2 regions of the Mesorhizobium sp. WSM4840 genome follow, and region 1 is predicted to be linked to the other one. Evidence: predicted binding sites of a transcription regulator. Region 1 holds the regulator's gene; the other holds the start of a gene.
What was found. The regulator PhoB, encoded in region 1, activates phosphate uptake and scavenging genes when phosphate is short. The targets are predictions, from matches to a motif close to TGTCATNNANCTGTCAT.

Region 1 (5,000 bases):
TGCCAGTATTTGTCGGACATTACTGACGGCTTCCGGTTCATGAGCGGCCGCGGCAATAGGGAGGAAGCAAAAAAATGTCGGTTGGAATCCGCCATGACGATTTGCGCCGGCGCAACCGGGCGATGGTGATTTCGGCCGTACGCCGGGCCGGCCAGCCGTCACGGACCGAGATCGCAGCAACCACCGGCCTCAGTCATTCGACCATATCGGCGATTTCTTCCGACCTGATCCAGGAAGGCATCCTGACCGAGAGCAAGGCGAGCGAGACCGTTTCGATGAAACGCGGCCGACCGCAGGTCGGCCTCAGCCTCAAACCGGAAGCCGCTGCGGTATTGGCGGTCGTGTTGTCGCTGAATTTCCTGTCGGTCGCTGTCATCGATTATGCCGGACAGGTGGTCGCCGAGGAACAGCGCCGGCTGGACACGCTGACCATGTCGCGCGACGAGCTGATCGACGAATGTGTCGCCATCGTGCGGCGCCGGATCGAAGACCCCGACCTCGACGTCCAAAGCGTCGCCCGCATCGCGCTGGCGATCCAGGGCATCACCGATTCGCATGCGCGCGCCATGTTGTGGTCGCCGATCACGCCGCAGACGAACATCGCCTTCGCCGACATTCTGGAACGCGAGTTCGGCATCCCGGCCATCATGGAGAACGACTGCAACATGATGGCCGTGGCGCTGCGCTGGCGCGACCCGGATCGCTATCGCGACGATTTCATCGCCATCCTGCTCTCGCACGGCATCGGTATGGGGCTGGTGCTGAAGGGCGAACTGTTCACCGGCACCCATTCCTCGGGCGGCGAATTCGGCCACATGATTCATCGGCCGGGCGGCGCGCTTTGCCGCTGCGGGCGGCGCGGCTGCGTCGAGGCCTATGCCGGCAACTACGCCATCTGGCGCAACGCAAGGCAATTGAGCGAGAACGCAGAGCCGGTCGCCGATGTCAGCGACGCCGAGATGCGGGCACTGGCGGCCCGGGCGCGCCAGACGGACGGACCGGAGCGCGAAGCCTACCGCAAGGCCGGCGAAGCGCTCGGCTTCGGGCTTGGCAGCCTGTTCGCGCTGATCGATCCGGCGCCGGTCGCCATGGTCGGCGCCAGCGCTGCCGCCTTCGACCTGATCGAGCCGGCCCTGCGCGAGGCCATCGCCCAGACCGCCGGCGGCCAGCATTCGGGTTCGATTTCCTTCGACACCGAGACGAACGAGCTGCCGCTGATCCGCGAAGGCTGCGCCTTGCGAGCGCTGAGCTTCGTCGACCAGGAGATTTTCGCGCCGGGCGCGCAAGGGAAGTCCGGCACGATCAGGAAGGACGTGGCGTGAGTCCGAAGGCAAGGAACAAAGGCGGAATGCGACTTGGGGATGTGTTGAGATTCAGGTCAGGCCGCGCCGGGCTCGAAGACGGGCGCGAAGCGACCAGACTGGGCGAGTTCCGAGAACCGGAACGGAGCGTACTTTTGGGTAAGTACCGGAAGCGCAGGAAATCGCCGGTCGCAGGCCGGCATCACCTGAATATCAGCTAGTCTTCCCTGATCGCATAGCCCGCACCGCGGATGGTGCGGATGACATCGGGCATGCGCCCATTGTTGACCGCCTTGCGCAACCGGCCGACATGGACGTCCACCGTGCGCTCGTCGATGTAGATCGTCTCGCCCCAGACATTATCGAGCAACTGGCTGCGCGAGAAGACCCGACCTGGGTGCCGCATCATGAATTCGAGCAGCCGGAATTCGGTCGGCCCGAGCCGGATCTCGCTCTTCTTGCGATAGACCCTGTGCGATTCGCGATCGAGCATGATGTCGCCGACCTTCAGCACGCTGGACAGCACTTCGGGCTTGGCGCGGCGCAGCAGCGCCTTGATCCTGGCCATGAATTCCGGTGTCGAGAACGGCTTGACCAGGTAGTCGTCGGCCCCTGTCGAGAGGCCGCGCACCCGGTCGCTCTCCTCGCCGCGTGCGGTCAGCATGATGATCGGCAGCCGCTCGGTTTCGGGGCGCATCCGAAGGCGTCGGCAAAGCTCGATGCCGGAAACCGCCGGCACCATCCAGTCGAGCACCAGAAGATCGGGCACGTTTTCCTGCAGCCGGATTTCGGCCTCGTCGCCGCGCGTCACCACCTCGACCTGATAGCCTTCGGATTCCAGATTGTAGCGGAGGAGGACGCCCAGCGGCTCTTCGTCCTCCACCACCATGATGCGTGGCGCGATCATCGACCGGTCACCCCCGTCATGTCGCCGGCGCCGACATCGTCGTTTCGTCGAGCTTCGGGCGATCCGCCGGCAATTGCTGCCCGGTCACGACATAGTAGGCGTTTTCGGCGATGTTGGTGACGTGATCGCCGATACGCTCGAGATTCTTGGCGCAGAACAGAAGATGCGTGCAGGCGGTGATGTTGCGCGGATCCTCCATCATGTAGGTCAGGAGTTCGCGAAAAACCGCCGTGTATTTCACGTCGATCTTCTGGTCGTCGGCGCGCAGTTCTTTCAACGCGCCGGCATTGCGCGACACATAGTGCTCGACCACGCCGCGGAGCTGCACAAGAACGAGATCCGCCATCGCGTCGATACCGTGCGAGAGATTACGCGGCGTGGCGCTCTGCCCGACTGCGCTGACCCGCTTGGCTATGTTCTTGGCCAGGTCGCCGATGCGCTCGAGATCGCCGGCCATGCGGATTGCGCCAACCACGGCGCGCAGATCTTGCGCCATCGGCTGCCGCTTGGCGATCAGCGTGATCGCACTATCGTCGAGTTCGCGCTGCCGCGCATCCATGATGGCGTCGTCCGAGACGACGCGCTGCGCCATCGCATTGTCTGATGCAAGCAACGCGCGGATCGAGGCTGCGACCATCGCGGCGGCGAGCTCGTCCATATCGCGGATCAGCCTGTCGATGTGCTCCAGTTCCTCGTCGAAAGATGCGACGGTGTGTTCACCCATGATACTGTCCTCGTGTTCGAAATTCGCCGCCGGACCGCTCAGCCGAACCGGCCGGTGATGTAGTCCTGGGTGCGCTTGTCGTCGGGGTTGGTGAACATCTTGTCGGTCGCGCCCTCCTCGACCAGATAGCCGAGATGGAACATCGCCGTGCGTTGCGACACGCGCGCTGCCTGCTGCATCGAATGGGTGACGATGACGATCGTGTAGTTCTGGCGCAGTTCGTCAATCAGTTCCTCGACGCGGGCGGTGGCGATCGGATCGAGCGCCGAACAGGGCTCGTCCATCAGGATCACTTCCGGCGATACGGCGATGGCGCGCGCGATGCACAGGCGCTGCTGCTGTCCGCCGGAGAGACCGGTACCCGACTCGAGCAGGCGATCCTTGACCTCGTTGAACAGGCCGGCCTTCTTCAGGCTCGATTCAACGATGCCGTCCAACTCGGCCTTGCTCCTGGCCAGGCCGTGAATGCGCGGACCGTAGGCGACGTTTTCATAGATCGACTTCGGAAACGGGTTCGGCTTCTGGAATACCATGCCGACGCGGGCTCGCAGCTCGACGACATCGATCTTCGGGTCGTAGACATCCTCGCCGTCGAGCGTGATCTTGCCGCTCACCCGCGCGATATCGATGGTGTCGTTCATTCGGTTCAGGCACCGCAGGAAGGTCGACTTGCCACAGCCCGATGGGCCGATCAACGCCGTCACCTGGTTCTCGCGGACATCGAGATCCACGTCGAACAGAGCTCGCTTCTCGCCGTAATGAACAGAGACCTTGTCGCCCTTCATCTTGATCGAAGGGGCGATGGTTCCGCTGCTCAGTTTCTGTTCGACGCCGGCTTCCGTCATGATGTTCATATCCTCTACTCCTTACCAGCGCCGCTCGAAGCGCCTGCGCAGTATCACCGCGATGGCATTCATGATGACCAAAAAAAGCAGCAAAATCAAAATCGCCGCCGAAGTCTTCTGCTGGAACCCGGCTTCCGGGAAATCCGCCCACATGAATATCTGCACCGGCAGGATCGTCGCGGGATCGGTGAAGCCGCCGGGAATGTCGACGATGAAGGCGACCATGCCGATCATCAGCAGCGGCGCGGTTTCACCCAGCGCATGCGCCATTCCGAGGATGGTGCCGGTCATGATACCCGGCATCGCCAGCGGCAGGACGTGATGGAATACGGTCTGGACCTTGGACGCTCCGATGCCAAGCGCCGCCTCGCGGATCGACGGCGGCACGGCGCGCAGCGAAGCGCGTGAGGCGATAATGATGATCGGCAGGGTCATCAGCGCCAGCACCATGCCGCCGACCACCGGGGCTGAGCGCGGCATGCCGAAGAAATTCAGGAATACGGCAAGTCCAAGCAGGCCGAAGACGATCGAAGGCACCGCCGCCAGATTGTTGATATTCACTTCGATGATCGTCGTCAGCCGGTTCTTGGGGGCAAATTCCTCAAGATAGATCGCCGCCGAAACGCCGATCGGGAAGGCGATGGCGAGCGTAACGATCATGGTCAGGAACGATCCGACGACCGCGCCCCAGACACCGGCCAGTTCCGGCTCGCGGCTTGCGCCGGTGAAGAAGAAGATCGAGTTGAACCGGCTTTCGATCAGGCCGGCGCTCTTCAGCGTGTCGAGCCAGACGATCATCTTGTCGGAAATCTTTCGCGATGCTTCCGGCGTGTCGATGACGCGCAGGAATGCCTGGCCGCTCGCGGCGGGCGCCGTGCTGTCTAGCGCCTCGATCACCGTGCCCTTTGCGACCGCCGTCCCGTTGGCCCCAGGCGACAGCGCGGTCAGCTTGACCGTACCGCCATTGAACGCGACCAGCAGCGACGACGCGCCGCTCGTCAGCGTGAGCATACCGTTTTCGCCCTCGGTCGCACCATTGCCACGCGCCAGCGTCAGCATGGCGTCGTCGCCGAAGGTCAGATCGATGTCGCCGCTGGTTTCCGAAGGGGTGACGCTTGTCGAAATCGCTTCGTCCGAACCGACGTCGGCAAGCAACCCCTTGAGATAAAGGTCGGCAAAATCGTCAAGTGGAACCGCATAGTCCACCGTTCCTCCGAGCATCC
Region 2 (5,000 bases), 300 kb from region 1:
CCGCGATAGTCTGGCTTTTGCGTGCGCTTGCCGATGCGGGTCAGGAAGGCGGCGATCTGCGCGCGCGGATCGCCGGGATGGGCAGCCACCGCCGCGTCGAAGCGATCCCAGAACTCCAGGTCGTACTGCCGCAGATAGGAGGCGGCCAATTCGTCCTTGGAGGGAAAGCTGCGATAGAGGCTGGGCTTGGTGACGCCGGCGCGCCGCACGATCTCGTCGACGCCGATCGCCCTGATGCCTTGCCGGTAGAACAGGTCGCGGGCAACGCGAAGGATTTTTTCGCCGGCGCGGGGCGGGGCTACTTCATCCGCTTTGATCGCTGGTTCAATGCTTTTGATTCTCGACACGGTGTTGCCTGCTTGACAATGTTACCGATCGGTACGTATACCTCGGTGCAATAGCAACGTACTGGTCAGTAACATGATAGTCCAATCCCGCCCGTTTGGCCAGCGCTACGCTTTTGTCGTGGTCGCCGTCATTTTCCTCTGCCTACTGATCGCGGCGGGCCTGCGGTCGGCGCCGGCCGTCATGATGCTGCCGCTGGAGGAGAGTTTTGGCTGGCGGCGCGATGTCGTCTCGCTCGCCGCGGCAATCGGCATCTTCCTCTACGGCCTGACCGGACCGTTTGCCGCGGCACTGATGGAGCGGATCGGGCTGCGCCGCACGCTGCTGGCATCGCTGGTGGTGATGTCGGGTTCGACGGCGCTCAGCCTGTTGATGACCGAGCCGTGGCACCTGCTTCTCACCTGGGGCGTATTTTCCGGCGTCGGTTCGGGCGCGGTCGCCACCGTGCTCGGCGCCACCATCGTCAACCGCTGGTTCAAGACCAATCGCGGCCTGGTGATGGGACTGATGTCGGCCTCCGCCGCCACCGGCCTGCTGGTGTTCCTGCCGCTGCTCGCCGCGTTCGCCCAGTTGGGCGGCTGGAAGCCTGTCGCCATCGCCATTGCGGTCGCCACCGCCTGCCTGGTGCCGCTGGTCTGGCTGCTGGTGCCGGAACGTCCGGCTTCGATCGGCATGGTACGCTATGGTGCGGACGCCGATGACGTGCCGCCGGTTCCGCCGGCCTCGCAGGGCAATTTCCTCACGCACACGCTCAGCACGCTGCGCCGTGCCGCCGGCACGCGCGTGTTCTGGTACCTGTTCGCCACCTTCTTCATCTGCGGCTTCACCACCAACGGACTGGTCGGCACGCACCTGATCGCATTTTGCGGCGACATGGGCATCGGCCAAGTGCAAGCCGCCGGCCTGCTGTCGCTGATGGGCATCTTCGACCTGATCGGCACCACGCTGTCAGGCTGGCTCACCGACCGTTTCGATCCGCGCAAGCTGCTCGGCGTCTATTATGGCATCCGCGGCCTGTCGCTGATCTACCTGCCTTATTCCGGCTTCTCGTCGACCAGCCTGATCATCTTCGCCGTGCTCTACGGATTGGACTGGATCGCCACCGTGCCGCCGACGCTCAGGCTGTCGAACGAGGCGTTCGGCGATCGCAGCGGGCCGATCGTCTTCGGCTGGATCGTCGCCGGCCATCAGGTGGGTGCGGCGGCGGCCGCTTTCTTCGGCGGCACCATGCGTGAATTGCAGGGCAATTACGAGCTTGCCTTCCTCATCGCCGGCATGACCGCAATAGCCGCAGCCTGCATCTCGCTGTTGATCAACACCAGCCGTCCGGCCTTCGCGCCGGAAGGTCAACCGGCGTAGGCGCCCTCGTCACAGGAGAGGCGCCGTCGGCCAAACTGCCAATCTCCCCCCTTGTGGGGGAGATGCCCGGCAGGGCAGAGGGGGGCGCGAAGGATCGCTACCCTCTGGATTCTGCGTCGTACTCTGTAAAGCGTTTGCGACTCTATCTGATTTCTATCTGATTGTTGTACGTCGGCGGGACAGCGCCCCCCTCTGGCCTGCCGGCCATCTCCCCCACGAGGGGGGAGATCGGCAGCTTCGCCGTCTGCGCGACCCAGCCTTCCCTCCTGTCGATTGTAACGAAACCTTCATGGTTTCGAGATGTGCCTGAAACATTGAGGCTGGACCTTGGCGGCGCCGTTCAACGCCATCCAGGAGACAGCCATGAACAAGATTTCGATGACCCGGCGCGCCTTCGTCACGTCCGTGAGCGCCGCCGGCCTCGTCGGCGTATCGGGCCTCGCGGTTCCCTATTATTCGCGCGCCAATCAGCGGCCCGCCTTCACCCATGGCATCCAGTCGGGCGATGTCGATGCAATCAGCGGCGTGGTGTGGACCCGCACCGACCGCCCTTCGCGTGTCATGTTCGAAGTGTCGTCGACGGAAAATTTCGCCAACGCCTTGCGCCTTGCGCCGCTCGATACGTCGCCGGCCAGCGATTACACGGTAAAGCGGCTGCTCACCGACCTCGCCTCCGACCAGGACATCTTCTACCGCATGATCGCGGCCGATCTCGCCGACATCAACGCCGTCTCCGAGCCGATCGTCGGCCGCTTCCGCACGGCGCCGGCCTCGAAGCGTGATATCCGGTTCGCCTGGTCGGGCGATACCGCCGGCCAGGGCTGGGGCATCGACGACACCGGCATGAAGACCTATGCCACGATCGGCAAGCATACGCCCGACTTCTTCCTGCATTCCGGCGACACCATCTATGCCGACGGCCCGATGAAGGACGAGGTCGACCTCCCCGGTGGCAGCAAGTGGAAGAACAACGTCCTCATCGACGAAAAGCGCAAGGTTGCCGAGACGCTGGACGAGTACCGCGGCCAGTGGAAATACAATTTGATGGATGGGCATGTGCTGGGGCTCAACGCCATCTGCCCGACCTTCTACCAGTGGGACGACCACGAGGTGGTGAACAACTGGTCGGATTCGAAGGACCTGAGCGCCGACGACCGCTACTCGGAAAAAAACATCCATGTGCTGGCGGCACGCGCGGCACGCGCCTTCCACGAGATGACGACGATCCGCTACGAGCCGTCGGAACCGGGCCGCGTCTATCGCAAGATCGCCTACGGGCCGCTGCTCGACGTGTTCTTCCTCGACATGCGTTCCTATCGCGGCGCCAACGGCCCCGGCATGCAGGATACGGTGACGCCGCAATCGCGCATTCTCGGCGAACAGCAGACGAAGTGGCTGAAGCGCGAACTGGCAACCTCCAACGCGACCTGGAAAATCATCGCCGCCGACATGCCGCTCGGTCTCGTCGTCTGGAACGACGCCACCAAGAAGGCCGGCGCCGAGGCCATCAGCAATGGCGACAATGGTCCGGCCAAAGGCCGCGAATTGGAAATTGCCGACCTCCTTCGCTACATAAAGAACGCCGGTATCACCAACACCGTCTGGCTGACCGCTGACGTGCACTACACGGCGGCGCACTACTACAATCCTGACAAGGCGCAGTTTCAGGACTTCAATCCGTTCTGGGAATTCGTCTCGGGTCCGCTCCATGCCGGCACGTATGGACCCAATGATTTCGACATGACCTTCGGCCCGGAGCTGAAATTCATCAAGGCGCCAACCGCCGAGCAGGGGCAGAACCTGCCACCCTCGGCCGGCCTGCAGTTCTTCGGCCTCGTCGACATCGACGGCGCCACTGAACAGATGACGGTGCGGCTGATGGATCGCGACGACAATGAACTTTACAAGGTCACGCTCGATCCGGTGCAGTCGGCGTGAGGGGACTGGGTCACCTTGTATCAAGCCTGGGTGACGTCGTGCTGCCCCTCATTGCCCTGCCGGGCATCTCTCCCCGTAAACGCCGTAAACGGGGAGAAAGTGGCCCGCATCGAAGATTTCGCTAATCGCGAACGTTGCAGAAGGAGAGCCGACATTTCGCGCAGCGGGCTTCTCCCCGTTTACGGGGAGAAGGTGCCGGCAGGCGGATGAGGGGCCGCGCCGGCGCGGGCAAGATTTCAGGAAGGGCCGATCCGATCTTTTCCACAATGTGCCGAAAGCAGTCCTAATCTGGATAGCAAACGGTCGGAATTTCGGGCCAAACAGCGATGTCGCAGTTGGCAGCCTCCTGCCTCTGCTTGAAGGCGGCGCTAACCGGCCCGGTCACCACCGGGTCGACGCCATCGGGAGCATCGGCAAACAACTGCTCCGCCGTTCGGGCGTCGGACGGCAGGGCAGGCCGTGTGTCCTTCAACGACGCGGCCGATTGTGCCGCGCCTGCCGCAAGGAGGACGGCGAGGGCGGCCCATGCGATTGGCCGGTATCTGATGCCCGTATTGCTCATGAAATTTGAACTGTCCCGACCGTGAAAGGTTCCGCTTTGGTTAATAATTCCATTTCACACCAAGACGCTTAAGATTTGGTGACCATGTATTTGGTGGCACGCCTCCTCTTTCGCAATTGCGAAAAACCCTGTATGAGCCGCCCAACCGAAAGAGGCAGCGCCATTTGGCCTGCTGCCTGCAACGCTCCCGAGACCACAACATGAAAATTCGTAATATCGCGATCATCGCGCACGTCGACCATGGAAAAACCACCCTCGTCGACCAGCTCCTGAAACAGTCCGGCTCGTTCCGCGACAACCAGCGCGTTGCCGAACGCGCCATGGATTCGAACGACCTCGAAAAGGAACGCGGCATTACCATCCTGGCCAAGGCGACCTCGGTCGACTGGAAGGACACCCGCATCAACATCGTCGACACCCCCGGCCACGCCGATTTCGGCGGTGAAGTCGAGCGCATCCTGTCGATGGTGGATTCGGCCATCGTGCTGGTCGATGCCGCCGAAGGGCCGATGCCGCAGACCAAATTCGTTGTCGGCAAGGCGCTCAAGGTCGGATTGAAGCCGATCGTCGTCATCAACAAGATCGACCGGCCGGACGCCCGCCACGTCGAGGTTGTCAACGAAGTGTTCGACCTGTTTGCAGCGCTCGATGCGACCGACGACCAGCTCGACTTCCCGATCCTTTACGGCTCGGGCCGCGACGGCTGGGTCTCGGAAAACCCCGAAGGTCCGAAGGATCAGGGTCTGGCGCCGCTGTTCGACCTTGTTATCAAGCATGTGCCGGCGCCGACCGTCCA

Region 2: the regulator PhoB is predicted to act here: its motif matches at 1,979-1,995, upstream of AC0L3I_RS01875 (alkaline phosphatase D family protein).

What each region holds. Positions count from the first base shown of each region.
Region 1 is NZ_JBVVQD010000001.1:58,196-63,195, forward strand. Features, by position in the region: gene AC0L3I_RS00310 (ROK family protein) at 75-1,322, shown strand; gene phoB (phosphate regulon transcriptional regulator PhoB) at 1,519-2,208, opposite strand; gene phoU (phosphate signaling complex protein PhoU) at 2,225-2,932, opposite strand; gene pstB (phosphate ABC transporter ATP-binding protein PstB) at 2,971-3,786, opposite strand; gene pstA (phosphate ABC transporter permease PstA) at 3,799-5,000, opposite strand, start outside.
Region 2 is NZ_JBVVQD010000001.1:359,145-364,144, reverse strand. Features, by position in the region: gene AC0L3I_RS01885 (TetR/AcrR family transcriptional regulator) at 1-338, opposite strand, end outside; gene AC0L3I_RS01880 (MFS transporter) at 421-1,704, shown strand; gene AC0L3I_RS01875 (alkaline phosphatase D family protein) at 2,068-3,642, shown strand; gene AC0L3I_RS01870 (hypothetical protein) at 3,926-4,204, opposite strand; gene typA (translational GTPase TypA) at 4,405-5,000, shown strand, end outside.